DNA from 4 places in the Telluria sp. ZT3P39 genome. Region 1 is predicted to be linked to each of the others. Evidence: predicted binding sites of a transcription regulator. Region 1 holds the regulator's gene; each other region holds the start of a gene.

Region 1 (7,225 bases):
GAGGTCTACACGCTGCTGGCCATCGGTGACGGCCTGGTGGCCCAGCTGCCTTCGCTGATCATCTCGATCGCGGCCGGTATGGTGGTCTCGCGCGTGGCCAGCGACGAAGACATCAGCACCCAATTGACCAGCCAGCTGTTCGCCCGTCCGGAAGCGCTCTACATCACCGGCGGCATCATTTTGGCGCTGGGCCTGATCCCGGGCATGCCGAACCTGGTGTTCCTGCTGCTGGGCGGCGCCCTGGTCGGCGGCGGCTACATGATCGCCAAGCGCCGCAGGGACGCGCCGGCCCAGGAAGCGGCCGCGGCGCTTGAGGCTGCGGCGGCCGGTACAGCCGGCGCGGCGGCACCGGCCGAATCGGAAGAAGCGACCTGGCAGGACGTCATGGCGGTCGACACCCTGGGCCTGGAAGTGGGCTACCGCCTGATTCCGCTGGTGGACAAGACCCAGGGCGGCGAGCTGCTCAAGCGCATCAAGGGCATCCGCAAGAAATTCGCCCAGGAAGTGGGCTTCCTGGCCCCGCCCGTGCACATCCGCGACAACCTGGAACTCAAGCCTTCAGCCTACCGCATCACGCTCAAGGGCGTGGAAGTGGGCACCGGCGAAGCCATGAACGGCCAGTTCCTGGCGATCAACCCGGGCATGGCCAGCGGCACGCTGCCGGGCATCGTGACGGTCGATCCGGCTTTTGGTTTGCCGGCCACCTGGATCGACGCCAGCCTGCGCGACGAGGCGCAGAGCATGGGTTATACCGTGGTCGACGCCGGCACCGTGGTGGCGACCCACCTGAACCATTTGATTACGACCCACGCCTCGGAACTGCTGGGCCGCATGGAAGTGCAGGCGCTGCTGGATCACCTGGGCAAGGAAACCCCGAAGCTGGTGGAAGACCTGGTGCCGAAGATCGTGTCGCTGTCCACTTTGCAGAAAGTGCTGCAGAACCTGCTGCAAGAGGGGGTGCACATCCGCGACATGCGCACCATCATCGAGGCGTTGTCAGAGTACGCCACCCAGACGCAGGATCCGAACGAGCTGACCGCCATGGTGCGCGTGGCGCTGGGCCGCGCGATCGTGCAGCAGCTGTTCCCGGGCATGAACGAGCTGTCGGTGATGACCCTCGACAACCGCCTCGAGCGCTTGCTGATGCAGGCCATGGGCACGGGCGGGGACGGCGCCGGTATCGAGCCAGGCCTGGCCGACACCATCGCCCAGCAGGCGGCCAATGCCGCCCAGCAGCAGGAAGAGCTGGGCCTGAGCCCCGTGCTGCTGGTGCCGGCGCCGCTGCGCGTCCTGCTGTCGCGTTTCCTGCGCCGCGCGGTGCCGCAGCTGAAGGTGCTGTCGCATAACGAGATTCCGGAGACCAAGACGATTCGGGTGACGAGCCTGGTCGGCGTGCCGATGTGAGCAGGACTCGCCGCGCGTCATTGGTCAATGCCGGTATCGCCGGAAGATGAGTACGGCCGAATAGGTGACGACAAGGACAACGACGAACGCACTACCGAGCGCAAGCAGGGTTTCGAGATCCCGCAGTTCCTCTCCATTTGTTGAGCCGTAGAGTTCGACGAGCCAGACAGACAGCACTGGTGGAACCTGTGGGCCAAGGTCGGGACGGGCGAGCCACATCCATCCCAGGGCAGCGGTGCCGACAAGCACCCAAGCGGCAAGCATGACATGCGTGATAAACGTTTTCACTTTACTGTTACTTGGCCGTAAGCCTTTAAGGTACTGCCTGGGATGGCGATCTGACTGCTCGCCTTCAGGCGAGCTCGCAGAATGCGGAAATCCGTATGGCTGTCGATGGTAATGCAACCTTGGCTGATTCCCAGGCTTCCCTTCGGGTGGAGCCGAAAACGGCCTCGCTTTACTTTGTTACAGAAAGTTTCATCGTCAATTCTTCCGTCAGTCGCATAGAGGGCGAACCAGTCCCCTCGGTTACTGAAGAGGTCGCGCAGCGGGCCCAGCACGCCGCCTGACTGGCGATCGAGTACATAGTAAATACCGGGAGGAATGGGGCCAATTCCTGCATGACAAGCAAATTCTCGGCGGTTTGCATGGGCCCCCAAGCCTGAAAACGCTGGGAATTGCATAGTGTTCATTTTAAGCACACTCATCGGTTTGTCGTTCAGTTCAAATGAGCATTTAAGCATCTGCGTTTCTCCCAAAAAGGCTTCTTGTCACAAGTTTTCGAGCATAGGCAAGTATCAAGAACTGCTTGCTGAGATGTCACAACTTTGCATTGGCTGCTTACTCCGATCGGACACGGAGCCTGATCCTCGGGGAAATAGACCCTTTTCCCCTTCCTTCTCCCCAGATGGTTTCCGCACGGCATCGTCAATAATGTTGACTATGGACGGGCGATTGCGCCCGCAGAAAACGTAGAACAGACCAGTTGAAGTGCGGAGAACAACGATGAACGTGAAGAAATTTACAGCGGCTACCTCCCGTGACGCCTTGCGCAAGGTGCGCGAGGCGCTCGGTCCTGACGCGGTCATCCTGTCCAACCGTCCGGTCGACGGCGTGGTCGAGATCCTGGCGCTGGACAACGACGACGTCGCATCGCTGTCCTCGCCGAGCATCGAAGAAGCGCAGCCGCAGTTTGGCGCCTTCGACAACGGCTTCGACCCGGAACCGGTCTTTGCCCGCGCCCCGGCCGCTTTTGCCCCCGCCTTCACCGCTCCCGAACCACGGCGCGCAGCGCCAGCGCCTGTCGCCGAGGAAGTGCCGCCGACCTACGAAAACCGCCGCGCCCCGGCCCCGGCAGCCACCATCGACATGGCCGCCATGAGCTCGATGATGAGCGCCGCCATCGCCCAGGCCAAGGAATCGGCCACGCTCGAAATGAGCGGCATGATGAATGAAATCCGCGCCATGCGCGGCATGATGGAAACCCAGCTGGCCGAGCTGTCGTGGAATGCCGGCTCGCAGCGCGAGCCGCAAAAGAACGCCGTCCTGCGCGAGATGCTGGCCGCCGGTTTCTCGGCGACGCTGGCGCGCTACCTGATCGACAAGATGCCGGCTACCCGCGACGCGGCCGAAGCGCTGCGCTGGATCAAGACCGTGCTGGCCCGTAACCTGACCACCATCGCCAACGAAGACGACCTGCTCTCGCGCGGCGGCGTGTTCGCCCTGGTCGGCCCGACCGGCGTCGGCAAGACCACCACCACCGCCAAGCTGGCCGCGCGTTGCGTGATGCGCCACGGCGCCGACAAGCTGGCCCTGATCACCACCGATGCCTACCGTATCGGCGGCCACGAGCAGCTGCGCATCTACGGCAAGATCCTGGGCGTGATGGTGCACTCGGTGAAGGACGAAGCCGACCTGCGCATCGCCCTGAAAGAACTCAAGAACAAGCACACCGTGCTGATCGACACCATCGGCATGTCGCAGCGCGACCAGATGGTGACGGAACAAGTGGCCATGCTGAGCGAATCCGGCGCCGACGTGAAGCGCCTGCTGTGCCTGAACGCGACCTCGACCAACGAGACGCTGAACGAAGTGGTGCGCGCCTACCAGGGCACGGGTCTTGCCGGCTGCATCATGACCAAGCTGGACGAAGCCGCCTCGATCGGCAACGTGCTCGACGTCGTGATCCGCCAGAAGCTGAACCTGCACTACATCTCGAACGGCCAGCGCGTGCCGGAAGACCTGCACCTGGCCGACCGCGCGATGCTGGTCGACCGCGCCTTCCGCAGCAAGAGCGGCGCCAACGGCATCAGCGACGCCGACCTGCCGCTGATGATGGCCGGCACGGCCAACCTGCACAACGACCGCAGCCTGCGCGAGGTGTCCCTTGGCTAGTTTCGATTTCGACCAGGCCGAAGGCCTGCGCCGGATGCTGCAGGGCCCGCGCCCGCGCATCGTCACCTTCCTGTCCGCCACCCCTGAAGACGACAAGGGCGCCATGCTCGTCAACCTGGGCGCCTCGCTGGCCCGGACCGGCAACGACGTCCTGATCGTCGACGCCTGCGAGCGCGAGTACGGCGTCGCCCGCCGACTGGGCATCAGCCGCGCCGCTCTGCTGACCAACGTGGCGCGCCAGGAGTGCGGCCTGAACCAGGTGCTGCACGCCGTGCCGCAGGGCTTTTCGGTGGCGTCGCTGGGCACCCCGCAACGCGCGGACGATACCCGCCGCCTGGCCAAGACCTTCGACGTGCTGGTCAAGCAGGCCGGCATCGTGATGGTGGACGCCGAACTGGGCCCGGACGGCGAATTGCCGCTGCCGCTGATGGCCAGTTCCGAGATCGTGGTGCAGGTCGGTACCTCGGCCACCTCGATCACGAATGCCTATGCCTTGATCAAGCATTTGTCGCACCAGCTGGGCCGCCGTCCTTTCGGCATCCTGGTTACCGGCGCGACAGAGGCCGAAGCCAAGGTTGTATACGATAATATGTCTACCGCGGCAACACGCTACCTGGCGGTGACCCTCAATTCGATGGGCTCGGTACCGGCCGACGAATACCTGCACCGCGCCGCGCGCCTGGGGCGCGCCGTGGTCGATGCCTTCCCGCTGGCGGGTGCGTCGGTTGCTTTCCGCCAGCTGGCAGGCAAGTTCGCGCTGCACGCGATGGGCCGGGGAGGCAACGCACATTTCGGGTCCTGACCTGCTAGAGAAGAAGAGAAGACAAGCAACGCATGTACACGGTCAAAGGGAAAACGGACAAGAACCATTTGCTGACGGAGCACATGCCGTTGGTGAAGCGTCTTGCCCACCACATGAAGGCCAAGCTGCCGCCTTCCGTGGAAGTCGATGACCTGGTGCAGGCGGGCATGATCGGCTTGCTCGATGCGATCAACCGCTACGAAGACAATCACGGCGCCCAGTTCGAGACCTATGCGGTGCTGCGCATTCGCGGCGCCATGCTCGACGAACTGCGCTCGAGCGACTGGATGCCGCGCAGCACGCGCCAGAACATGCGCAAGGTCGAGGCCGCGATGGAAGCGCTGCAGCAGCGCCTGGGACGCCCGGCCAGCGAATCCGAAATCGCCAAGTCCCTCAAGATCTCGTTGTCCGAATACCAGGACATGCTGGGCGACGGCGGCGGCCACCAGCTGCTGTACTACGAAGACTTCCACGACGACGAAGGCGATGGCGGCAGCGCCGGCTTCCTCGACCGCTATGCGGTCGACGATGCCGACCCGCTGCGCTCGCTGCTCGACACCGACTTCCGCCAGGCCGTCATCGACGCCATCGACAAGCTGCCGCCGCGCGAGAAGATGCTGATGGGCCTGTACTACGAGGAAGAACTCAACCTGAAGGAAATCGGCGCGGTCATGGGCGTGAGTGAATCGCGCGTGTCGCAGCTGCACACCCAGGCGGTGTCGCGGCTGCGTGCCTCGCTCAAGGAGCAATTATGGACTGGGCCAGCGTAGCCGGGCTGGTGCTCGCGCTGGCGGGCATCCTGGTGGGCCACACGCTCGACGGCGGCAAGTTCGCGTCGCTGGTGCAGCCGGCCGCCTTCGCCATCGTGGTGGTCGGCACTTTCGGCGCGGTGCTGCTGCAAAGCGAGACCCGCAGCTTTTTGCGCGGCATGCGCATGCTGCGCTGGGTGTTCTTCCCGCCGAAGTCGAGCCGCGACAAGCTCTCGCGCGAGATCGCGCTGTGGAGTTTGACGGCGCGGCGCGACGGCCTGCTCTCGCTCGAGCAGTACATGGGAACGAACGATAAATTTATCCAGAAGGGCCTGCGCCTGGTGGTGGACGGCATCAATCCGGACAAGATCCGCAGCCTGCTGGAGAGCGAAATCAGCGCCTACGAATTCGCCCAGCGCCAGGCCGCGCGCATCTGGGAATCGGCGGCCGGCTATTCGCCGACCATCGGCATTCTGGGTGCGGTGCTGGGCCTGATCCACGTGATGGAAAACCTGTCCGACCCATCGCGCCTGGGCTCCGGCATCGCGGTGGCCTTCGTCTCCACCGTGTACGGCGTCGGGCTGGCCAACCTGTTCTTCTTCCCGGTCGGGAATAAACTGAAAGCCATCGTCAGCGACAAGGTGGCGCAGTACGAAATTCTGGCCGAAGTCTTCCACGACCTCGCCAGCGGCGACCACACCCGCGTGGTCGACGAACGGGTGGCGTCGCTGCTGGCGCGCCACTAAGCGGCATGGCGCGCAAACGCTACGACGATTCCAACGGCTCGGCCGAACACCACGAGCGCTGGCTGATTTCCTACGCCGATTTCATCACGCTGCTGTTCGCGTTTTTCGTCGTGATGTACGCGATCTCCATCGTCAACGAAGGCAAGTACGCGGTGCTGTCCGAAGCGCTGGGCGACGCCTTCGGCGGGCGCAGCCTCGCGCCGCAAGCCGCTACCCGGGTCGAACCGGCGCTGCCGCTGTCGCACATCGTCAACCGCAAGCGGATCGAGGCCGCGCGGCGCGACCGCCAGCGCCTGGAGACCCTGTCGAAAGACCTGTCGGCGACCTTGCTGCCGCTGGTGAAATCGGGGCAGGTGCGCGTGACGCAAAATGCGCGCGGCATCAGCATCGAGATCAATGCCAGCGCGCTGTTCGACCAGGGCGAAGCGGTGCTGCAGCCGGACGCGCGCGACGTGCTGCGCGAAGTGGCCGGCCTGCTCAAGGACGACCCGCACATGGTCGAAGTCGAAGGCCATACCGACAACCTGCCGATCGCGACACCGCAGTATGCGTCGAACTGGGAACTGTCGGCGGTGCGCGCGGCCAGCGTGGTGCGGCTGTTCATCGAGGGCGGCGTGCAGGAGGCGCGCCTGTCGGCGATCGGTTACGGCTCGACCCGGCCGGTGGCGCGCAACGACAGCCCGGTCAACCAGGCGCGCAACCGGCGCGTTGCCGTGATGATCCTGGCAACGACGCCGGAACCGCTGCCGGCCGCCTTGAAATAAAATGTCATTTTTGCCGTCTGTTTGAAATATTCTTTCAAGGAGCACGAATGCATGTCAAACGAATCCTCCCGCTGCTCTTGTTCGCCCTGGGCGGCCTGGTGAGCGCCGTCGGCGCCGTGGAAAAAGACGCGATCGTGCGCCATCAGCTCGAGGTCGAGACCACCGGCGGCAAGGTGAAAGTGCGCCTGACGGTCGAGAACCATGGCGAGACCACCATCTACGTGCCGCGCGAAGTGGCCGCCGGAGACGAACTTACCGGCCGCCGCTTCGAGGTGCTCGACAAGTCCGGCAAGCCGCTCGACTACACCGGCATGATGGTCAAGCGCGGCGCACTGACGGCCCAGGACTACCACCCGGTGAAGCCGC
Region 2 (7,225 bases), on a different contig from region 1:
AGTTGAGCAACAGCGCAGGACAGAATGACTGACAAAGCAATCATCCGTGTATTCATTGCCGACGACCATGCCATCGTCCGCGAAGGCCTGAAGCAGATCCTGGCCGAACAGGGCGACATCATCGTGGCCGGCGAAGCGGAAACCGGGCTCGACGCCATCAAGCTGGTCGGCAAGTCGCGCCCCCACGTGATGCTGCTCGACATCTCTCTGCCCGACCGCAACGGCATCGAAGTGCTGAAACAGGTGCGCAAGGACCGGCCCGACCTGGCCGTGCTGATGCTGTCGATGCACCGCGAAGACCAGTATGCGATCCGTTCGCTCAAGGCCGGGGCCTCGGGCTACATGACCAAGCAGAGCGCGCCGCGCGAGCTGGTCACCGCGATCCGCCAGGTGGCGGCCGGCCAGAAATACGTCAGCGCCGCGCTGGCCCAGACCCTCGCCGCCCAGGTCGGCGAAGACCACGACGCACCGCTGCACGACGCCTTGTCCGACCGTGAATACCAGACCCTGACCATGATCGCCTCCGGGATGTCGGTCAGCGACATCGCCCGCGAACTGTCGCTGTCGGTGAAGACCGTGAGCGAATACCGCGCCCGTTTGCTCGTGAAGATGAAGCTCAAGAACAGTGCGGAGTTGACGCATTATGCGATTCGCAACCAGTTGGTTTCATAGCATCAAAGATCTTTGTTACTGTTTTTTAATTGATGGTTGGCAATAAAGATGCTTATCATTACGCCAAACCGCAATCCGCGTCATTACAGCCATGTCCACCACGTCGTCCCCCTCCCCCATTGTCCCCGGCCAGAATCCTGCCGATATTGCCCGTGAAGCGTTCCGGCGCCTCGCGACGCGCCGCATTGCGCCGACGCCGGACGCCTACCGCGCCATCTACGACGAGATCGCCGGCGTCCCCCCGGCCCCCGCCGCGCCGGCCGTCAACCCGGCCGCCGAGGTTTTGGAATCCTTCGCCCGCCGCCTGGCCGATACGCCGGGCGAGGTGTCGGAATACGGCCGCCGCCTGCTGCGCGCGTCGAAGGCCGCCGACTGGGCCGGCTACGCCCAGGCGCTGGGCCAGATGGCCGAGCGCCACCTGCGCCGCAACACGCCGGTGATGGCGATGGGCGACGAAGACCCGGACGCGCGCCACCTGCGCGAGATGCTGGGCCGGTCGCTGGCCTTTGCCCTGGCGACCCTATTGGCCGGCAGCAAGGACCTGGTGCTCGAGGCCGAAACTCTGGGCGGCGCCGTCAAGCTGGCGCGCGGCGACGAACTCGGTGAGCTGTCCAGCCGCCTGAAGCAGCTGTGCTACCAGGTCGAACTGCACAGCGGCGACCAGGCCGAGCAGCGCGAACTGCTGCTGCGCCTGTTCCGGCTGCTGCTGGATAACGTCAACGAGCTGCTCGACGACGACAGCTGGATGCGCGGCCAGATCGCCGCCGTGCAGGACCTGATCTCGGGGCCGCTCGATACCCGCTCGCTGGAAGACGCGACCCGCAGCCTGAAGGATGTGATCCTCAAGCAGGGCCAGCTCAAGCACAGCATCTCGGACGTGCGCGCCACCGTCAAGAACATGATGATGACCTTCATCGACCGCCTCGGTTCGGTGGCGGCCTCGACCGGCGACTACCACGCCAAGCTGGGCACCTTCTCGAAGCGCATCAGCGGGGCGGCCAACATCGACGAACTCAACGACATGCTGGAAGAAGTGCTGCGCGAGACCCGCCGGGCGCAGATCGATGCGCTGGCGTCGCGCGACCGCATGATGGAGGTGCACCGCGAAGTACAGGAAGCCGAGGACCGCATCCGCCTGCTGGAAGCGGAGCTCCAGCATATGAGCGAGCTGGTGCGTGAAGACCAGCTGACCGGCAGCCTGAACCGGCGCGGCCTGGAAGAAGTGTTCGGGCGCGAAAGCGCGCGCGCCGACCGCCGCAACACGCCGCTATGCGTGGCGATGCTCGACCTCGACAATTTCAAGAAACTCAACGATACCTACGGCCACCTGGCCGGCGACGGCGCCCTGAAGCACCTGGTGACGGTGGTGCGCGACACGCTGCGCTCGATGGACGTGATCGCCCGCTTCGGCGGCGAGGAATTCCTGATCCTGCTGCCCGAGACCACGGTCGAGGCGGCAGCGGCGGCGATGGTGCGGGTGCAGCGCGAGCTGACCCGCCATTTCTTCATGCACGAGAACGAGAAAATGCTGATCACTTTCTCGTGCGGCGTGGCGCTGCGGGTGCCGAACGAAGGCCAGGAGAGTCTGATGGCGCGGGCCGACCGCGCCATGTACCAGGCCAAGCAGACCGGCAAGAACCGGGTCGTGGTGGCGAATTAAGCCGCGCTAACCCATTTCTTCGCTAGATTAATCCCTCTTATTGAGTAAGCGCGCCCGGACGCGGCGCGCTGCGCATCTCGTCCTTGGCGCCCTGGGCGCCCACCGCCTTGAGCATGCGGTCGGTCGAGGTGCGCTTGGCCAGGCGGCTGCCCGTCATCGTATGCCCATCCTGGCCGGCCGTGTTGGAGGTATCCGCGGCGACTTCCGCCATGGTCGGCGTCGGATCGGTGTCGGGCGCCGAGGCGCATCCCGTCAATCCCAGCGCCAGCACGGCGCATGCAGCAGCAATCGTCTTCATTTTTTCTCTCTCCGGACAAGAAACGCGTTGGTTCGTGTGCGGCCATCAGGGCCGCGCCCGCCAAAATCGTAACAGTTTTGCATCACCCCGGCGCATGTGGCGGCAAATTATTCTGGACGAAGAGAAAAAATAAATCTTTTTTTGCCCTAAAGTTCGCCATTCCACGGTCGTTTAGACGCGCTGCCGAAAGAAACTTGAGCGAAAAGAGGCGGAATTAATTTCGCTCCGGGCCCTCAAGTTCTTGCCGCAAAGCACGTTACCAGCAACAACAGCGGTGTGATCGTCACGGAACAGCGTGGCGCACCAAAGTGAACAGGGCAAGGCAGCCCACCCCTGAAAGACCTAGTCTGGAGAAACACCATGGCATCCGTAATCAATACCAACGTCGCATCCCTGAACTCGCAGCGTAACCTGTCGACCTCGCAAGCATCCCTGAACACCTCGATCCAGCGCCTGTCGTCGGGTCTGCGCATCAACAGCGCCAAGGACGACGCTGCCGGCCTGGCAATCTCGGACCGCATGAGCTCGCAGATCCGCGGCATGAACCAAGCAACCCGCAATGCGAACGACGGCGTGTCGATGGCCCAGACGGCTGAAGGCGCCCTGTCGAGCTCCGGCGAAATCCTGCAGCGTGTCCGCGAACTGGCAGTGCAGTCGTCGAACTCGTCGAACTCGGCCGGTGACCGCAAGGCCCTGCAGACCGAAGTGACCGAACTGACCTCGGAACTGAACCGTATCGCCAACACCACCGAATTCAACGGCCAGAAGCTGCTGGACGGCTCGATGGGCACCGCGAACTTCCAGGTCGGCGCCAATGCAGGCCAGCTGATCTCGATGACCGGCTCGAACTTCAGCACCTCGACCTACGGCAACAACAACGTCGGCAAGGATGCGAACGCCGTCGTCGCGGCAACCACCGCTGCCGCCGGCACCGCAGCCGTCTCGGGTTTCCTGGGCAGCGCCAACGTCGCTACCACCGCTACCGATACCGCCAAGTCGATCGCTTCGAAGATCAACGCCGAAACGTCGAAGACCGGTGTGACCGCTTCGGCGACCACCGAAGTGCAGATCGACGGCGCAGCCGGTTCGTACGCACTGGACCTGACCTCGGACAACTCGACCGCAGTGCGCGTCTCGTTCTCGATCGGCGGCGCCGGCGCCACGGCCGACGACTTCGCATCGGGCATCAGCGCAATCAATGCCCAGACCGCCAAGACCGGCGTGACCGCATCGTTCGACTCGGCCAACGGCGGCGGCATCAAGCTGACCAATGCTTCGGGCAACGACATCAAGCTCGAGAACAAGAACGCTGCTGCCGGTGCTGCGATGACCATGGCCAGCTACAAGGCCGACGGCACCACCAACGCCAGTTTCTCGGTTGTTGCAAACACCGGCGTCGGCACTGCCAACGGCCGCGTGTCGATGGACTCGGAAAAGAGCTTCTCGGTTGCCGAAACCACCGCCACCGGCTTCGCGCTGGCCGGCAGCTCGAACCTGAAGTCGGTCGCCAACATCGACGTCAGCACCTTCGACGGCGCACAGGCCGCGATCAAGGCAGCCGACGCCGCCCTGTCGTCGGTCAACAGCCAGCGCGCTTCGTACGGCGCACTGCAGTCGCGCTTCGAATCGGCGATCTCGAACCTGTCGTCGACCACCGAGAACCTGTCGGCATCGCGCAGCCGCATCGTCGATACCGACTTCGCTGCTGAAACCGCGAAAATGACCCGCGGCCAGATCCTGCAACAGGCTGGTACCTCGATGCTGGCCCAGGCCAACTCGCTGCCGAACGGTGTCCTGTCGCTGCTGCGTGGTTAATTACCGACGGACTGACTAGTCCATCCGTGCTGTAAAACGGTTCCTCGGCTGAAGAAATTCAGCCGGGGAATTTTTGCTAGGGAAGTCACATGAACATCCAATCTCTTGGTTCACCCGTGGCGTCGCGGCTGGAGGAGCGCACGCTCGCTCCGATCGAGCAGCAAAAGGCGGAGCCCACCAAGGCGGTGAAGCCCACCGAGGCCCCCGGAACGACCCCGGCATCGCGCGCGCAGCCGTCGCGCGAGCAGGTCGACGATGCCGTCCGCAAGATCAACGAGGGCATGGCAGCCACCTTGCAAAGCCTGGAATTCGCAATCGACGATGACAGCAAGGAAATCGTGGTCAAGATCATCGACCAGGGCACCCGCGAAGTGGTGCGCCAGATTCCTTCCGTCGAAGCGCTCGAGATCGCCAAGTCCATCGACAAGATGCGCGGCCTCCTGATCAGCCAGACTGCCTGAGCCGGTTCTACCTTATTACCGCCGGCGCACGTTCCCCGGGAGCGTGCGCTGCGCTTCCGCGCCTGCCGCCGGCGCGCGCATCCGCACATGATGTCTTCCTGCCATCCCTGTTTTTAACTATTTGAATTGGGATACCTTTCCCGCTCTTAAGTCCGGTTTGCTTCTGTCGATAATGACTTACATTATCGCTTTCACGGGAGAAACAAAGTGGGCATCAGTTCATCCGGCATCGGCTCCGGCCTCGACGTCGACGGCATCATCAGCAAGCTGATGCAGGCCGAAGCAGCCCCGCTCGCCAGCTTCGACAAGAAGGCAGCCGCGCTGCAGGCGCGCATGGGCGCGCTCGGCAAAGTCGGCGCCGCGGTCGGCGGCTTCCAGGGCGCCCTGACCGCGCTCAATTCTCCCTCGACCTTCAGCGCCCTGAATACCGCATCGAGCAACAAGGACCTGCTCAGCGCCACCGCCGGGACCGGCGCGGTGCCGGGCAAGTACAGCATCAACGTGTCGCAGCTGGCGTCGGCCCAGAGCCTGACCACCGCCGGCAGGGCCAGCATGAGCGCGACCATCGGCAGCGGCGCCAGGACCACCCTGACCTTCCAGTTCGGCAGCATCGGCGGCGGCAGCTTCGGCGTGGCCGGCACCGCGCTGGGCGCATCGATCGCCACCGGCGGCATCAGCAACGGTTCGCTGACGCTCAACGGCGCCCCCATCACCACCAGCGCGGCCACCCGCAGCGCGGCCCAGCTGGCCGAAGCGATCAACGCCAGGAGCGACACCACGGGGGTGACTGCCAAGGCCGGAACCGCCACCAGCGCGGCGAACCTGTTCGCCAGTTTCGGCACGGTCACCACCGCTGCCACCGCCAGCTATACGCTGTCGGTCGGCGGCGTGGCGATCGCGAGCCAGGCCGGCAGCGGCGCCTCGCTCGACGCCGCCGGCGTCGACGCGGCGCTGGCCAGCGGCACCGTCGGCGCGGCGCTGGCGGCCGCCAACATCACCTATAGCGGCAACGCCCTGGACGGCAGCCTGCAATTCACCGCGGCCGACGGCTCCAACCTGACCGTACTCGAAGCCATCGGCGGCAGCGGCGCGGTCACCGGCGGCCTGGGAGGCGTCGGCGTTGCCAACACCGGCACCAGCGTCACCACCACCGCAGGCGTGACCCTGAGCTCGCGCGACGGCAGCCAGATCCTGGTCGGCGGCACCAACCCGGCCGCTGCCGGCCTGGTCGCCGGCAGCGCCGGCAGCTACCTGGCGGGCGCGGCCTTCGCCCAGGATGGCGCGCAGGCCAGCGGCACCGTGACCCTCGAGGCCGGCAGCCAGTCGCTGCAGGGCATCCGCGACGCCATCAACAAGGCCAACATCGGCGTGACGGCGACCATCGTGTCGGACGGCGGCGACAACCCCTACCACCTGGTGCTGACCTCGAACAAGACCGGCGCCAAGTCGTCGATGAAGATCGGCGTCGACGGGGCCGACGGCCAGCCGCCCGATCCGGCCATCGCCGCCCTGCTCGGCCACGATCCCGGCGGTGCCCAGGGGCTGACCCAGACCAGCGCGGCCCAGGACACCCTGCTCAACATGAACGGGATCGACATCCGCAGCAGCAGCACGACCGTCACCGACGCCGTGCAGGGCGTGTCGCTGGACATCACCGCGACCGGCAGCACCAGCCTGAACATTACCCGCGACACCGCGAGCGTCTCGACCGCCGTCAACAATTTCGTCAAGGCCTATAACGACCTGAGCAAGACGATTTCGAGCCTGACCGGCTACAACGCCGAAACCAGGACCGCCGGCGTGCTGCAGGGCGACCCGGGTGTGCGCTCGATCCAGAGCCAGCTGCGGCGCCAGCTCGGGGCCGCGGTCGAAGGCCTGGGCGGCAAGCTGACCACGCTCGGCCAGGTCGGCATCGCCTTCCAGCGCGACGGCACCCTGGCGGTGGATGCAACCAAGCTCAACAAAGCCGTCAACGACAATTACGCCGAGATCGGCGGCCTGTTCGCTGCGATGGGCAGCGCCACCGACGGCATGGTCAAGTTCGACAAGTCGACTGCCGCCACCAAGCCCGGCGTCTATGGCGTCAACATCGCCAGCATGGCCAGCCAGGGCACGCTGACCAGCGCCGCGGCGCTGGCCGGCCCGACCACGATCAGTCCGAACACGACCTGGCGCATCACGCTCAACCAGACCGATCCGGTCACCGAGAGCAAGACCCAGGAGATTGCGCTGGCAGCCGGCACCTACACCAATGCGCAGCTGGTGGCCATGCTGCGCGCGGCGGTGAACGGCAATACCGTCTTTGCCGGCGCCGGCGAC
Region 3 (7,225 bases), on a different contig from region 1:
ACACGCCGTCGGCGTACAACGCCAGCACGTGGGTGTTGTGGGCCAGCGATTCGTAGCCGACGAACTTGGTCTTCTCGCCCGCATACTCGACCTTGGCGGCCATCTTGAACTTGCCGGCGGCGCGCGCGGTTTTCTTCTGCTGCTCCATCGCCGCGGTGAAGCCTTCTTCGTCGAGCGTGATCCCGCGCTCGCGGCAGATGTCGGCCGTCAGGTCGAGCGGGAAGCCGTAGGTGTCGTACAGCGTGAAGGCGGTGCCGCCGTCGAGGTTCTTCGCGTCCTTGGCCAGCTGGGCCTCGAGGATCTTCATGCCGTTTTCCAGCGTCTCGCCGAAACGCTCTTCCTCGGCCTTGAGTACTTGCGCCACGCGCGCGGCGGCGTCGTGCAGTTCCGGATAAGCGGTACCCATCTCGGCATCGAGATCGGCGACCAGCTTGTGGAAGAAGGGCTTGGTCTGGCCCAGCTTGTGGCCGTGGCGCAGGGCGCGGCGGATGATGCGGCGCAGGACGTAGCCGTGGCCTTCGCTGCTCGGGATGATGCCGTCGACGATCATGAACGAGGCCGCGCGGATGTGGTCGGCGATGACCTTCAGCGAATTGTTGTTCAAATCTTCGGCGCCGGTTTCACGCGCGGCGGCCTTGATCAGTGCCTGGAACAGGTCGATCTCGTAGTTGCTGTGCACGTGCTGCAGCACGGCGGCCAGGCGCTCCATGCCCATGCCGGTGTCGATCGACGGCTTCGGCAGCGGGGTGAGCACGCCCGATTCATCGCGGTTGAACTGCATGAACACCAGGTTCCAGATCTCGATGAAGCGGTCGCCGTCTTCCTCGGCGGAGCCCGGAGGGCCGCCCCAGATGTCGGCGCCGTGGTCGTAGAACACTTCGGTGCACGGGCCGCAAGGGCCGGTGTCGGCCATCTGCCAGAAGTTGTCCGACGCGTAGCGCGCGCCCTTGTTGTCGCCGATGCGGATGATGCGCTCTTTCGGCACGCCGATCTCGTTGGCCCAGATGTCGTAGGCTTCGTCGTCCTCGAAATAGACGGTGACGGTGAGCTTCTCGGCCGGCAGGTTATAGACCTTGGTCAGCAGCTCCCAGCAGTAATTGATGGCGTCGCGCTTGAAATAGTCGCCGAAGCTGAAGTTACCCAGCATCTCGAAGAAGGTGTGGTGGCGCGCGGTGTAGCCGACGTTTTCCAGATCGTTGTGCTTGCCGCCGGCGCGCACGCAGCGCTGCACGGTGGTCGCGCGCGAGTACGGGCGCGTATCCAGACCCAGGAACACATCCTTGAACTGCACCATTCCGCTGTTGGTCAGCAGCATGGTCGGGTCGTTGCCCGGCACCAGCGGGCTGGAACGGACGATGGCGTGGCCTTTGGACTCGAAGAACTTGAGGAACTTTTCGCGGATTTCAGAGGATTTCATGTCGTATGGGCGTGAGGAGGCAGCATGCTGTATAAAAAATCGATTATAGCGTAGCTAGTGGCGGGGTTTTAAGTCCAGCCAATATTTACGGTCATCTGGGAAAGGATGCGGTGGTGGGGCGCGACGAACTTGGATCCCGGCCTTCGCCGGGATGACGTCGGTTAATGCGTAGAGTGACACTAAGTCAGACTTCGGACACGTAACTCAGCACGTCGTCCCGGCGAAGGCCGGGACCTCATTTGACGTTCGCCGCGTACCCGAGACGTCAGCACATCACCGCAACAAGGACAACACCGCCCTTGGCATGCTATTGGCCTGCGCCAGCATCGCCGATGCCGCCTGCTGCAGGATCTGCGCGCGCGTCAGTCCCGCGGCCGTGCCGGCATAGTCCACGCCCTCGATCCTCTCCTTGGCCGCCGCCAGGTTGACGGCATTGGTCTGCATGCCATTGGCGACCAGGTCGAGCCGGTTGCTGGCCGCGCCCACGTTCACCCGCTGCTGGTTGACGAATTCGAGCGCCTGGTCCAGGTGCAGCAGCGAGACGGCGGAGTTCTTCAGGTCCAGGTCGGCCAGCCCGAGCGCGCTGGCGTTCATCGACGAGAACTGCAGCTCGATCAGGTCGTTCGCACCGGCGCCGACCTGGATCTGCATCCGGTTCACGCCGGTGGCTCCGCCCAGCTCCGGGTAGGTCACCACGAAGTTCGCCAGGCCGTCCGAGGCGTTGCTGGTGCCGGCGTCCGGCACCACGGCTCTAGCGTTGCGCGCCGTGCCGCCATCGGCATCGAGGCCGCCGATGGCGCCGGTGTCGGCGTTCCACAGATCCATCTTCGTGGACATGAAGTTCGCGCCGTTGGTCCCGAAATCGCTGAGGAAGGCAGCCTCGCCGGCAATCCGGCCGCCGCTCACCGCGTTCAGGGCCACGCCCAGGTCGGCCGACTGGTTCTGGTCGAGGTACTGCATCACGCCCTTGATGCCGCCCTCCACGCCCAGGTCTTTCAGCTTGTCGTGCATGTAGCGGCTGGCGACATAGCCGCCTTCGTAGGTAAACCCGCCGCCGGCGATGACGCCGACGATGCCGGCCGCGGTGGAGCCGCCGGCGATGGCGCCGCGCACGCGCTCGTCCGCGCCGTGGATCAGTTCCGCCGTGCCTTCGCGGAACCACTGCGGCAGGCCAAAGTAGTTCATCGAACGTCCCATGATGGCGTGCGCCATCTCGTGGGCGACGATGCGGTCGCTGTAGAACGGCGCACCGCCGCCATCCGGCGTCGCGGCCGTGCCGAAGTCGTCCATGTCGAGGTTCAGGCTCAGGTTGTTGAACTTGCCGTCGCCGCCGATGGTGCCCGACACCGAGGCCAGCACGCCGGCGCCCCCGTCGCCTCCCTCGAGGTTGACCGTAATCCTGGCCCCGTCCGCGCTGATCCCGTAATACTGCTTGATCATGTCTTCGGCTGAACTCAGCCAGCCGGTCTTCAGGCCGTCGAGCACCACCCGCTTGCGCTCGTCGCCGCCGATGCTGGTGCGCTCCTGGGCGAAGATGGCGTTGCCGTTGAAACGGGTCTGCCCGCCCACCTCGTTGATCTGCTGGAGCAGCTGTACCGCTTCGTGCTGCAAGGCGGCGCGGTCCTGGTCCGTATACGCGCCGTTGCCGGAGGCTACCGCCAGCTCGCGCAGGCGCTGCAGGTTCTCGACCACGTTCGCCATGGCGCCATCGGCCACCTGCAGCATGGAAGTGCCGTCGCTGATGTTGCGCGCCGCCTGGCTCATCCCGCGCTGGGTCGCCGTCATGCGCGACGCAATCGCCTGCCCGGCGGCATCGTCCGCCGCGCTGTTGATACGCGAGCCGGAGCTCAGGCGAGCGATGAGCTTTTCCTGGCTGGCGGCGTGCAGCGTAAGCGCACGCTGCGTATTGAGCGATTGGACGTTGGTGTTGATCGATAGTGACATGGTGGCCTTGGCCCGGAGGGCGGTCGCCTGTCATTAACGACAACTGGTCGATCTACTTGAGGTCCGGCTTGCCGATTCTTTTGCAAATACCCTTGATCCAGGGCTAAGCCGGGTTGCCGAAGTCCGGTCCGATCAGGTCGATCCGGTCGGTGCAGAAGGCCTCGACGCCCCACGCCAGCAATTCGCCGGCCCGGACCGGGTCGTTGACGGTATAGCAGAACAGGCCGAAACCGGCGTCGCGCACGGCCTTGGCCAGTTCCGGCGTCAGGTGCTTGTGGTTGGTATGGATGGCGACCGCCCCGACCGAGCGCGCCAGCGGCTCCCAGCCCGGCGGCAGCTCGCTCATCAGGAAGGCGCGCGGCAGGTCCGGGGCGGCCTGTTGCGCCGCTTCCAGGGCGGCCAGGCTGAACGAAGACAGCAAAGGCGCGTGCGCCAGGTCGCCGGCCGCGATCTCGTCCGCGAACATGGCGCGGGCGATGCGCGCCACCGTGTCGCCGGTCTCGGCATCGAAACCGCGCGCCGGCTTGATCTCGATGTTCATCCAGACGCCCTGCTCCTTGCAATAGCGGGCGAAGTCGGTGAACACCGGCACCGGCTCGCCGCGGTAGCCGGGGCCGAACCAGCCGCCGGCATCCATCCGCGCCAGCTCGGCCGCGTCATAGTCGAACACGTGGCCGGCGCCGGTGACCGTGCGGCCAAGGTAAGGATCGTGCAGCACCACCGGCACGCCGTCGCGCGCCAGCATGACGTCGAACTCCACCGCCCGGAACCCGTAGTCCATGCCGCGCCGCAGGCCGGCCAAGGTGTTCTCGGGGGCGAGCGTGCCGCCGCCGCGATGGGACAGGATCCGGGGATAAGGCCACATGCTGCACTCCTGCCGAAGGATTTCAGGTGACTGCACCAGGAAGCTTACCCGGCGAACGGTGGGATGTCTACACGGAAAGGAAGCGCGCCTTTCGGGCGGCCACCGTTGGATACCGAACAGAGAAAGGCATGCCATAAAGCCTACTCTCGACCTTCACCCATGTAAAAGCAGGAGAACGAGATGGCATTTGATCTAGGCAACCTACTGACGCAATACCTGGGCGGCGCTGCCGGCGCTAACCAGAACCAGGCAGCAGACGATTTCGACCGGGTGGCGCAGAACGCGCCGCGCGACGTCCTGGCGACCGGCGTGACCGGCGCCTTGCGCTCCGACCAGACCCCGCCCTTCCCGCAGATGGTCAGCCAGATGTTTGGCCAGAGCAACCCGAACCAGCGTGCCGGCATGCTCAACCAGATCCTTGCCACGCTCGGCCCGACCGTACTGGCCTCGCTGGGCAATGGCGGCCTCGGCAAGATATTCGGCGGCCGGACCCCGACCCAGGTCACCCCTGAGCAGGCCGAGCAGATCTCGCCGGAAGACGTGCGCGAACTGGCCGAGAAAGCCGAGCAGCAAAACCCGAGCATCGTCGACCGCATGGGCGACTTCTATGCCGACAACCCCACCCTGGTCAAGGCCATCGGCGGCGCCGCACTCGCCATCGCCCTCGGCCACATGGCGCAGAACATGCGCCGCTGATCCCGTCACCCTTTCATCCACCACAACCAACGAGGACCACCATGGGCATCCTGAGCAATATCTTCAGCAAGATCTTCCCGAAGGCGCACGCCGCCAACAAGGGCCCGGCCGCGCCGGCCCCGGCGCCGGCCCCGGCCGCTCCGCAAGCCCAGCAGCCGGCGCCGGCCGCTCCTGCCCCCGCCGCCATGGACCAGGTGGACGTCGAGGCAATCCTGAGCGCCAAGCAGCAGGCCTCGGGCGAGCAGCTGAACTGGCGCAGCTCGATCGTCGACCTGCTCAAGCTGCTCGACCTGGACAGCAGCCTGCAATCGCGCAAGGAACTGGCCGCCGAACTGCACTACAGCGGCGATACCAGCGACTCGGCCTCGATGAACATCTGGCTGCACAAGCAGGTCATGAACAAGCTGGCCGCCAATGGCGGCAAGGTGCCGGCCGACCTGCGTGACTAAGCTGCGCAACCCGGCGTCGTAGTACCTGAACTGGCCGGCTGATTCTTCAGTCGGCCAGTGTCGTATTGGCCGCCGTGCCGCAGGCGGAGCAGAAGCGCGCGAAGGCGTTCTTGCGGGTGGTGCAGCAGCTGCAGCGGTCGAACAGGCCGATGCCGCAGTGCGGACAGAAATCGAGCCTGGCGTCCTTCAGGTCGGCCTGGCGCTCGCAGCCCGGGCAGACTCCCTTGCCGAGCTTGGCCATGGCGGCGTCGTAGCGCAGGCCCTGGCGGCGCTGCGCGTCCGGCAAGGCCTCGATTTCCTTCTGCCGGGCCAGGTAGCGCTGCAGCGAGAGGATCGCGTAGCGTCCCACCAGGGCCGTCACGACAATGCCGACCAGGTAGCGCACATAGCCGCCGTAGCTGGGCAGGTAGGGAACGAGCTCGAAGAAGAAGGTGAACAGGGCGAAGATGATGAAGCCCCACACAAAAGGCCACCATGTGCCCTTGCGCTTGCGCACGAACAGCCAGCCGGCCAGCACCAGCAAGGGCAGCGTCAGCGCCAGTCGGTACAGGAACACGCGCAATTCCTTGGCGATGGAGGCGTCGATGAAGGCCTCGCGCGCCGGCGTCTCGATTTTCTCCCAGCGCGCTTGCGCCGCGCGCAGGACATGATCTGCGTCAAGCGAAGCTTGCTGCTGTAGCTGCACCGCGGCCAGGGCCGTGCGCTCTTCGGCTTCGAGCTTGTCGAGCGCGCGCGTACGCTCGATCAGTTCCGGGTCCTGATTCGGTTGCGCCGTGGCGCGCCGGGTAGCCAGCCAGTTGTCGAAGGTTTCGCGTGCCGAGCGGGTGTTCGCGCGCGCCACCTCGTGCTTTTGTTGCGCCTGTTCCAAGGCAAGCCTGGCGACCTCGCGCCGCTCCTTCGCCGCACCCTCCTCGGCCTGCACCGCGGCCGCCTGCACCGGGTCCATGAACTGCTCTACCCTGAGTTCTGCTTCGACATCCCACAGGTTGCCGATCAGGTTGCTGCCCAGTCCGATCAGGAAGGCGGCGAAGGCGAATGCGACCAGCCACAGCGCGCGTTGCAGCCATTTTTCGGTAAGACGCAGGCCTTTGCTCATGGCAATGCTCCCAATGACGATAAAGGGAGCAGGATGCCATTATTGGAAATTGCGGGCCAGCATAAAAAGCAAGGGGGATACGTGCCGCTACCCTGGGTAGCGGAGCCCGATACCCTGCTGCTGTCAGAAGTACGACAGTCCCAGCGCCTTGCGCACCTCATCCGTCGTCGCAGCCGCCACTTCGCGCGCGCGCATCGTGCCTTCCTTCAGGATCTGCAGCACTTGCCCGCGGTCCTTGGCGAACTCCTCGCGGCGTGCACGGATCGGGGCCAGCATCTCCTGCAAGATGCCCTCCAGGCGCTTCTTGACGATGCTGTCGCCCAGCCCGCCGCGCTGGTAATGCGCCTTCATCTCGGCCAGGCCTTCCTTGTCGGTATCGAAGGCATCCAGGTAGATGAAGGCCACGTTGCCCTCGATGTGGCCGGGGTCGGACACCTTCAGGTGCAGCGGGTCGGTATAGACCTGCTTGACCGCGGCGCGGATCTCGTCGGCGGAAGCGCCCAGGTTGATGGTATTGCCCAGCGACTTGCTCATCTTGGCGCGGCCGTCGATGCCCGGCAGGCGGCCCACTTCCGGCACGATCGCCTTGCACTCAACCAAAATCTCTTGGCCAACATTGCGATTGAACTTGCGCACAATTTCGTTGCACTGCTCGATCATCGGGATCTGGTCGTCGCCGACCGGCACCACGGTGGCCTTGAAGGCGGTGATGTCGGCCGCCTGGCTGGCCGGATAGGTGAGGAAGCCGGCCGGGATGT
Region 4 (7,225 bases), on a different contig from region 1:
CCTTGCCGGTGGAGCCGTCGGCCGGCGCGCGCAGCGCCGCGATCAGGTTGGTCACGGTCGTGAACACCGACTGCTTTTCGCTCGGCTTGGCGGTGAAGTTGTCGCCGTCGGCCGGTTCGCCCTTGATGTCGAAACTCAGGCCGCCGAAGGTGATCGCCTTGCCCGCTTCGTAGGCTTGGGCGGTCATGCCCGGTACCGCCACATCGGTGCCGGTAGTGGTGTCGACCACGCTGTAGGTGGTCACCGCCGGGGAGCCGCTGACCGCGAAGGTGAGCTTGTAGTCGCGGCCGGCGTTGGCCAGGCTGCGGTCGACCACCGAACCGGACGAGATGACGCCGGCGCCCTTGTTGCCGGCCGCCGCCTGGGTCTGGAAGCTGCCGTTGCCGGTCGGGTTGTTCTCGAATACCGCGCTGCCCGAGGCCGACAGCGGCATGCGGCGCGAAGCCGCCACCTGCAGCTGGCGCTGGCCCTGGTCGCCTTCGTACTGGGCGCCGCCGGGCGTCGGCGTAAACGGCTGGGTGGTGGCCATGTAACCGGAGAACAGGTAGCCGCCGGCGCCGTCGGTGCTGTTGGCCACGCCCAGCAGGTCGGCCAGGCGCCCTTCCAGTTCGGTGGCCAGCACGTTGCGGTCGATCGGCAGCATGCTGCCGTTACCGGCGGTGACCGCCAGCTCCTGGATGTCCTGCAGCAGGTTGCCGGCGTTTTGCAGCGCGCCTTCGACCGTCGTCAGCGACGAGCGCGCACTGGCGCGGTTGGTGGCGAACTGGGTATTCATCTCCTTCGTCTGGCTCACTTCGAGCACGCGCGCCGAGGCCACCGGATCGTCGGCCGGGGTCAGGATACGGCGCTCGGTCGAGAGCTGCATCTGGGTGCGCGCGAGTGCGCTCTGCAGCGAATTGAGCTGGCTGGTCGCGTTGCTGTAGATGGAAAGTGAGCTGATGCGCATGGGTGCCTCGTGCTTGATGCTGTTATTCGGTCAATCAGCGGCCGATCGAGAGCAGCGTGTCGAAGATGCTGCCCGCGATCTGCATGACCTTGCCGGCAGCCTGGTAGGCCTGCTGGTACTTGATCAGGTTGGTCGCTTCCTCGTCCAGGTTCACGCCCGAGACGTCCTGGGCCGCGCCCTGGGCCTGGACCAGCAGTGCTTCGCCGGCCTGGCCGTTCACCTGCACTTCGCGCGTCTTGTTGCCGACCGTGCTCACCAGCTGGGCGTAGGACGATTGCAAGGTAGCGGTGCCCTTGTTGAAGATGTTCCTGGTCTGCAGGTCGCCCAGCAGGCCGATGTTGCGGGTGTCGCCGATGCCGCTGCCGTTGCCGGCGATGGTGAAGCTGTCGCCATCGCCCGGCGCGCCGCTCATGGTCACGCTGATGCCGCCGAACGTATAGGTGGCGCCGGCCTTGAAGGGCACGCTGCCTGCGGGGACGGTGCTGGCGGCGCCGTTGCTGTCGACCATGCGCACGGTGCCGGCCGGGAAGCCGCCCAGGTTGCCGGTGGCTTTGTCGAAGCTCAGCGTCACCGGCAGCGCGGTGGCGCCGCCCAGGAAGCTGGCGTCGACCTTGCCTTCGCTGATCTTGGCAGTGCCGGTATTGTTCACCGGCGCGCTGGTCGCGATCGGCGCGGCCGCGGCAATGCCCGACACGTCCTTGACCAGCACGTTGAAGTTGGCCGCGCCGCCGATGGTCGGGCGCACCAGGAAGTTGTCTTCCTTCGCCGCCGTGCCGGTGATCTTGAAATCGACGCCGTAGATGGTCTGGGCCGCGCCCGCGCCGGTGTAGGCGGTTTTCTGGTTGTCCGACAGGCGGATCACCTGGTAATCGGTGCCGTCGAACTCCACCTTGAAATCGCTGTCCGCCAGCGCCGCCGGATCGCTGACGATGGCCTCGACCTTGGTGGTGCTGGTCGAGGCATTGTTGATGTTCTTGCCGACATAGGCCGGCGCCACGCTGAAGAAGTCGCCGCCAGGCTGGCCGTTCTGGTCCAGGCCCAGCTTGTGCTGCTCGTTGAACTCGATGGCCAGGCCGATCGCGACCTTGCCCAGCGCGCTCTGCGCCGGGTCCAGCGTCTTGCTGCGGAATTCCAGGGCGCCGCCCAGGGTGCCGCCGGAAAGGGCGTTCTCGCCCAGCACCGACACCTTGGAACCGGTCACATAGCCCACTTCGAGGCGGGTCAGGTCGGTCGGCGACTTGGTGGCCGCCAGTTCGAAGGAGCGCTGCCCCACCACCAGCGGCTGGCCGCTGCCGATCGAGACCGTCAGGCTGCCGTTGTCGCCCGGGCGCACGGTGGCCTTCACTTGCGTGTTCAGTTCCATCACCAGCTGGTCGCGCTTGTCGAGCAGGTCGTTCGGCGCGCGCTGCATGGCCGACGCGAAGGTGCCGATCTTCTCGTTCAGGTCGGCGATCTGGCTGGCATAGGAGTTGATCGTGGTGATGCTGCTTTCGATGGTGCTGTTCACGCCTTCGCGGATCTCCGCCAGGCGGCTGTCCAGGGCCTGGAAGCGCGTGGCCAGGGTGTCGGCGGAAGACAACATCGACTGGCGCGACGGGATCGAGGCGCGGTTGGCGGCCATGTCCTGCACGCCCTTGAAAAAGCTTTGCAGCGACGGCGACAGGCCGGCGGTCTGGTCGGCCAGCATGTTGTCGATCTGGCTGATCTGGCTGTAGTAGGAATCGAGCCCGCTCTTGCTGGCCTGGGCGGTGCGCACCTGGGCGTTGAGGAATTCGTCGCTGTAGCGCTTGATCTGGTCGATCTGGGTGCCGGTGCCGATGAAACCGACGCCGGTATCCATCATCGGGGCGGTCGACTGCACCACCGTCTGGCGGTTGTAGCCGGCCACGTTGGCGTTCGCGATGTTGTGGCCGGTCGTGGACAGGCCCGCCTGCGCGGCGAACAGGCCGCTCTTGCCAATGCTGAGGAGGTTACCGGACATGGGTGCTTTCTTTCTGTGACTATCTTATCTACGGCAACGTTTGCGAAAACTGTAGGGTGGGCGGCTTCGCCGCCCGCGCGTTCAAGTCACCGACGCTCTGTGGCAACGCACGTTCGGGTTGAACGCGCGGGCGGGAGACCCGCCCACCCTACGGATCGCGGCATCATCAATGCCAACGAAAATTTCCTCGTTCATTTACGCCAATGAATTCTTGATAACGCGGGTCAGCTTGGCGGCGTAATTCGGATCGGTCGCATACCCCGCGCGCTGCAGGCCGTGGGCGAAGGCCGAGGCGTCGCCGCCGCTGGCCAGCACTTTCTCGTAGCGCGGGTTCTTGGCCAGCATGTTGGCGTAATCCTTGAACGAATCTGCCGGGGTGTCGTAGGCGCGGAACTTTTCCACCTTCTGGTGCGCGCGGCCATTCACGTATTCGGTGGTGACGGCAGTGGCGACCTTGCCCTTCCAGCCCGGACCGGCCTTGATGCCGAACAGGTTGTTGCTGTTGGTTCCGTCGGCATTGCGGATCATGCGCTTGCCCCAGCCGCTTTCCAGCGCGGCCTGGCCCAGCATGAACTTGGCCGGCACGCCGGTGGCGCGTTCGGCTTCGGCCGCGTGGGCGTGCAGCTTTTCCTGGAAAGCGCGCACGTGCGGCGTCTGCACGCGGCCGGTGGCGGTGGTCAGGGCCAGCGGCGCCACGCCCGGCGTAGTGACGCCGGTCTTCATGATGGTGGCGGCATCCTTCCCCGGCGGCATGCCCTGCAGCGGCGCGGCGGCCGTCGCGGCAGCGGCGGCCTTGCCGGCGGCCATACCGTCGGCGCCGATCGCCAGCGCCTGGGCGCCCATCTGGTTCGAGGTCAGCTGGCGCGTGAGCATGTCGGCCAGGCCGACGCCGCGCTTGGCGAGGTTCTGGCTCATCTGCTGATCCAGCATGCCCGTAAACATCTTGGACTGCTGGTTGTCGAGCATCCCCTCCTGCGGGGTGGCGTCGCGCATGCTCTTCATCATCATGTTGATGAACATGGCTTCGAACTGGGTGGCCGCCTCCTTCAGCGCGGCGGGCGATCCGGCCTTGGCCGATTGCTTGAGTTCGCCCAGGCCCTTGGTGTCGAGGGCGAACTTGCTGGTCAGGTCAGTGGAAGGAGAGCCGATCATGGGTGTGCTTTCTTAGATGATCTCGAGTTCGGCGCGCAGCGAGCCGGCAGCCTTCAGGGCCTGCAGGATGGCCAGCAGGTCTTGCGGGGTGGTGCCGATCGAATTCATGGCCTTCACCACTTCGGCCAGCGAAGCGCCGCCCTTGACCATCAGCACGCGGCCCGGGTCTTTCTTGACGTCGACCGAGTTCGACTGCGTCACGGCGGTGCGGCCGCGCGAGCCCGGGGCCGGCTGGCTGACATTGGTGTCGGCGCCGACGGTCACGGTCAGGTTGCCGTGCGAGATCGCGCAGTTTTCCAGCATGACCGACTGGTTCATCACCACCGAACCGGTGCGCGCATTCATGATCACCTTGGCCGAGCTCCTGGCCGGATTGACGTCGATGCTTTCCAGCTGGCCGATGAAGGCCACCCGCTGGTCGCTCGAGGATGGCGTGCGCACGCGGATCACGCGGCCGTCCAGCGCCGTGGCGATGCCCGCGCCGAACTGGTCGTTGATGGCTTCGACCACGCGCGCCACGGTCGAGAAATCGGTTTCCTTCAGTTCCAGGCGGATCTGGTTGTCCGCACCGAGGTTCGAGGCAACCGCGCGCTCGACGGTCGCGCCGGCGGAGACCTTGCCCACCGCTAGGTGATTGACCTGCACTTGCGCGCCGCCCGACTGGGCGCCGACGCCGCCGACCAGCACATTGCCCTGGCCCATCGCATACACCTGGCCATCGGCGCCGTGCAGCGGGGTCATGAGCAGCGTACCGCCGCGCAGGCTCTTCGCATTGCCGATCGACGACACGGTGATGTCGATGGTCTGGCCCGGCTGGGCAAAGGCCGGCAGCGAGGTGGTGACCATGACGGCCGCGACGTTCTTGAGTTGCAGCTGGGTGCCGGGAGGCAGGTTCACGCCCTTTTGCTGCAGCATCGCCTGGATCGACTGCACGGTGAACGGCGTCTGGCTGGTCTGGTCGCCGGTGCCGTCCAGGCCCACGACGATGCCGTAGCCGGACAACTGGTTCTGGCGTACGCCGGCGATGCTGGCGAGGTCCTTCAGGCGCTCGGCCTGGGCCAGTGGCGCCGCGCCCATGAGGGCAGCGCAAAGCAAGGCGATCGAGGTGATTTTCATGTGCATGGCAGGCCTCAGAACGGCAGCATCGACTGGAAGAAGCGCGAGAACATGTTGCTCATCTCGGCGCGGTCGACGCGGCTGTTGGTGCGGTATTCGACGCGTGCATCGGCCACCAGGGTCGACGAGACCATGTTGCCCGGCTGGATAGTGTCCGGTGCGACCATGCCCGAGAAGCGGATGTACTCGACGCCCTTGTTCATGGCGACCTGCTTCTCGCCGGCGACGATCAGGTTGCCGTTGGTGAGCACTTCGGTGACGGTCACGCCGATCGTGCCGGTAAAGTTGTTCGAGGCGCTCTGGGTGTCGGCATCGGCGAACTTGTTCGCGCCCTCCAGTCCCACGCCGGCGCCGAACTTGGCCTGCAGGATGCCTGGCGTCTTGAAGCTGGCGCTGCCCGACTTGGTGCCGGTGCTGGCGCCCGACTTGCCGGCCGAGGTGCGCTCGGAGATGTTCACCGTCAGCAGGTCGCCGATATGGCGCGCGCGGCGGTCTTCGAACATCGGGCGGTAGCTGCCCGCGTTGTAGATGGCGCCGTCGCCCGCGGGCGCCGTCTGCACCAGCATCGGGCGGCTCGAGGTCGGGCCCTGCACGATGCTGCTCGGGGTGGTCGAGCAGCCGCCCATGACCAGCAGCGCGGCAGCAGCGAAGAAGAAAGAAGATTTCATAACTGGGACAGTTTCTGCAGCATCTGGTCGGACGTGGTGATCGCCTTGCTGTTGATCTCGTAGGCGCGCTGGGTCTGGATCATGTTGACCATTTCCTCGACCACGTTCACGTTCGACGATTCGACATAGCCCTGCATCAGCACGCCGGAGCCGTTCGTGCCCGGGACGTTCAGATTCGGGTTGCCCGAGGCGCCGGTCTCGACGTACAGGTTCTCGCCGCGCGATTCCAGGCCGGCCGGATTGATGAAGGTCGCCAGTTGCAGCGAGCCGACCTGGGTCGGGGCCGCCGTGCCCGGCAGTTTCACCGACACGGTGCCGTCGCGGCCGACGGTGATCGATTCGGCATTGGCCGGGATGGTGATCGCCGGCTGCACGACGAAGCCGCTGGACGTGACCAGCTGGCCGTTGGCATCGGTCTGGAAGGAGCCGTCGCGGGTATAGGCCTGGGTGCCGTCCGGCAGCAGCACCGGGAAGAAACCGGAACCGTTGACCATGACGTCTTTCGAGTTGCCGGTCAGCTGGGGATTACCCTGGGTGAAGATGCGCTCGGTAGCGACGGTGCGCACACCGGTACCGATCTGCAGGCCCGAAGGCAGGTTGGTCTGCTGCGACGATTGCGCACCTGGCTGGCGCACGTTCTGGTACAGCAGGTCCTCGAACACCGCACGCGAACGCTTGAAGCCGTTGGTGCTGACGTTGGCGAGGTTGTTGGTGATGACGTCGAGGTTGGTCTGCTGCGCTTCGAGGCCGGTCTTGGCAATAAACAGCGATCGGATCATGGAATTCTCCTAAGTGCAGCGGACACGGTCCGCCACGTACAGGAGAATTATGCTGCAGCAACTATCAATTCAAAGCGAGGATCTGGGTGGCTTTCGCGGCGTTATTCTCGGCGTTCTTCAACAGGCTCATTTGGGTGTCGAAAGAACGTGCCAAAGCGATCATATCGACCATCGAATCGACCGCGCTGACATTGCTGCCCTCGAGCGCGCCGCCGGCCACGCGCACCGCCGGATCGGCCTGGGCAGCGCTGCCGTTCTTCAGGCGGAACAAACCGTCGTCGCCGCGCACCAGCTCGCCTGCCGGCGGATTGACCAGCTTCAGGCGGCCGAGGATATTGCTGGCCGAGGGCTGGTCGGTGGTGGAGATGGTCGAGATGGTGCCGTCGCCGCCCACCGTCACGGTGGCGTCGGGCGGAATCGTGATCGGGCCGCCCTCGCCGGCAATCGTCGCGCCGTTGGCGGTGGTCAGCAGGCCGTTGGCGCTGGTCTGCAGCGAACCGTTGCGGGTATAGGCTTCGGTGCCGTCGGCCATCTGCACCGCCAGCCAGCCTTCGCCCTTGACGGCCACGTCGAGGTCGCGCCC

The links. Region 1 encodes FliA, which starts transcription of late flagellar genes. Its sites were predicted from a motif close to CTAAAGTTTNNNNNNNNNNNGCCGNTA; they were not measured.
Positions count from the first base shown of each region.
Region 2: fliD (flagellar filament capping protein FliD) is a predicted target of FliA. The motif match lies at 5,052-5,078, and genes of this name have one in related genera.
Region 3: AC56LR_RS20195 (flagellinolysin) is a predicted target of FliA. The motif match lies at 3,396-3,422, and genes of this name have one in related genera.
Region 4: flgK (flagellar hook-associated protein FlgK) is a predicted target of FliA. The motif match lies at 2,956-2,982, and genes of this name have one in related genera.

Region 1 is NZ_JCASIH010000029.1:288-7,512, reverse strand. Features, by position in the region: gene flhA (flagellar biosynthesis protein FlhA) at 1-1,404, shown strand, start outside; gene AC56LR_RS19330 (hypothetical protein) at 1,429-1,692, opposite strand; gene AC56LR_RS19325 (DUF2778 domain-containing protein) at 1,689-2,162, opposite strand; gene flhF (flagellar biosynthesis GTPase FlhF) at 2,410-3,798, shown strand; gene AC56LR_RS19315 (MinD/ParA family ATP-binding protein) at 3,791-4,600, shown strand; gene AC56LR_RS19310 (RNA polymerase sigma factor FliA) at 4,633-5,370, shown strand; gene AC56LR_RS19305 (flagellar motor protein) at 5,352-6,095, shown strand; gene motD (flagellar motor protein MotD) at 6,101-6,859, shown strand; gene AC56LR_RS19295 (hypothetical protein) at 6,907-7,225, shown strand, end outside.
Region 2 is NZ_JCASIH010000010.1:43,705-50,929, reverse strand. Features, by position in the region: gene AC56LR_RS11985 (sensor histidine kinase) at 1-32, shown strand, start outside; gene AC56LR_RS11980 (response regulator) at 25-672, shown strand; gene AC56LR_RS11975 (GGDEF domain-containing protein) at 764-2,332, shown strand; gene AC56LR_RS11970 (hypothetical protein) at 2,370-2,630, opposite strand; gene AC56LR_RS11965 (flagellin N-terminal helical domain-containing protein) at 2,991-4,445, shown strand; gene AC56LR_RS11960 (flagellar protein FlaG) at 4,535-4,906, shown strand; gene fliD (flagellar filament capping protein FliD) at 5,114-7,225, shown strand, end outside.
Region 3 is NZ_JCASIH010000033.1:25,530-32,754, forward strand. Features, by position in the region: gene alaS (alanine--tRNA ligase) at 1-1,417, opposite strand, end outside; gene AC56LR_RS20195 (flagellinolysin) at 1,691-3,361, opposite strand; gene ugpQ (glycerophosphodiester phosphodiesterase) at 3,465-4,226, opposite strand; gene AC56LR_RS20205 (hypothetical protein) at 4,407-4,922, shown strand; gene AC56LR_RS20210 (DUF3597 domain-containing protein) at 4,964-5,371, shown strand; gene AC56LR_RS20215 (serine endopeptidase) at 5,418-6,467, opposite strand; gene trpS (tryptophan--tRNA ligase) at 6,591-7,225, opposite strand, start outside.
Region 4 is NZ_JCASIH010000010.1:400-7,624, reverse strand. Features, by position in the region: gene flgL (flagellar hook-associated protein FlgL) at 1-946, opposite strand, end outside; gene flgK (flagellar hook-associated protein FlgK) at 981-2,927, opposite strand; gene flgJ (flagellar assembly peptidoglycan hydrolase FlgJ) at 3,123-4,079, opposite strand; gene AC56LR_RS11750 (flagellar basal body P-ring protein FlgI) at 4,092-5,195, opposite strand; gene AC56LR_RS11745 (flagellar basal body L-ring protein FlgH) at 5,210-5,863, opposite strand; gene flgG (flagellar basal-body rod protein FlgG) at 5,860-6,642, opposite strand; gene flgF (flagellar basal-body rod protein FlgF) at 6,707-7,225, opposite strand, start outside.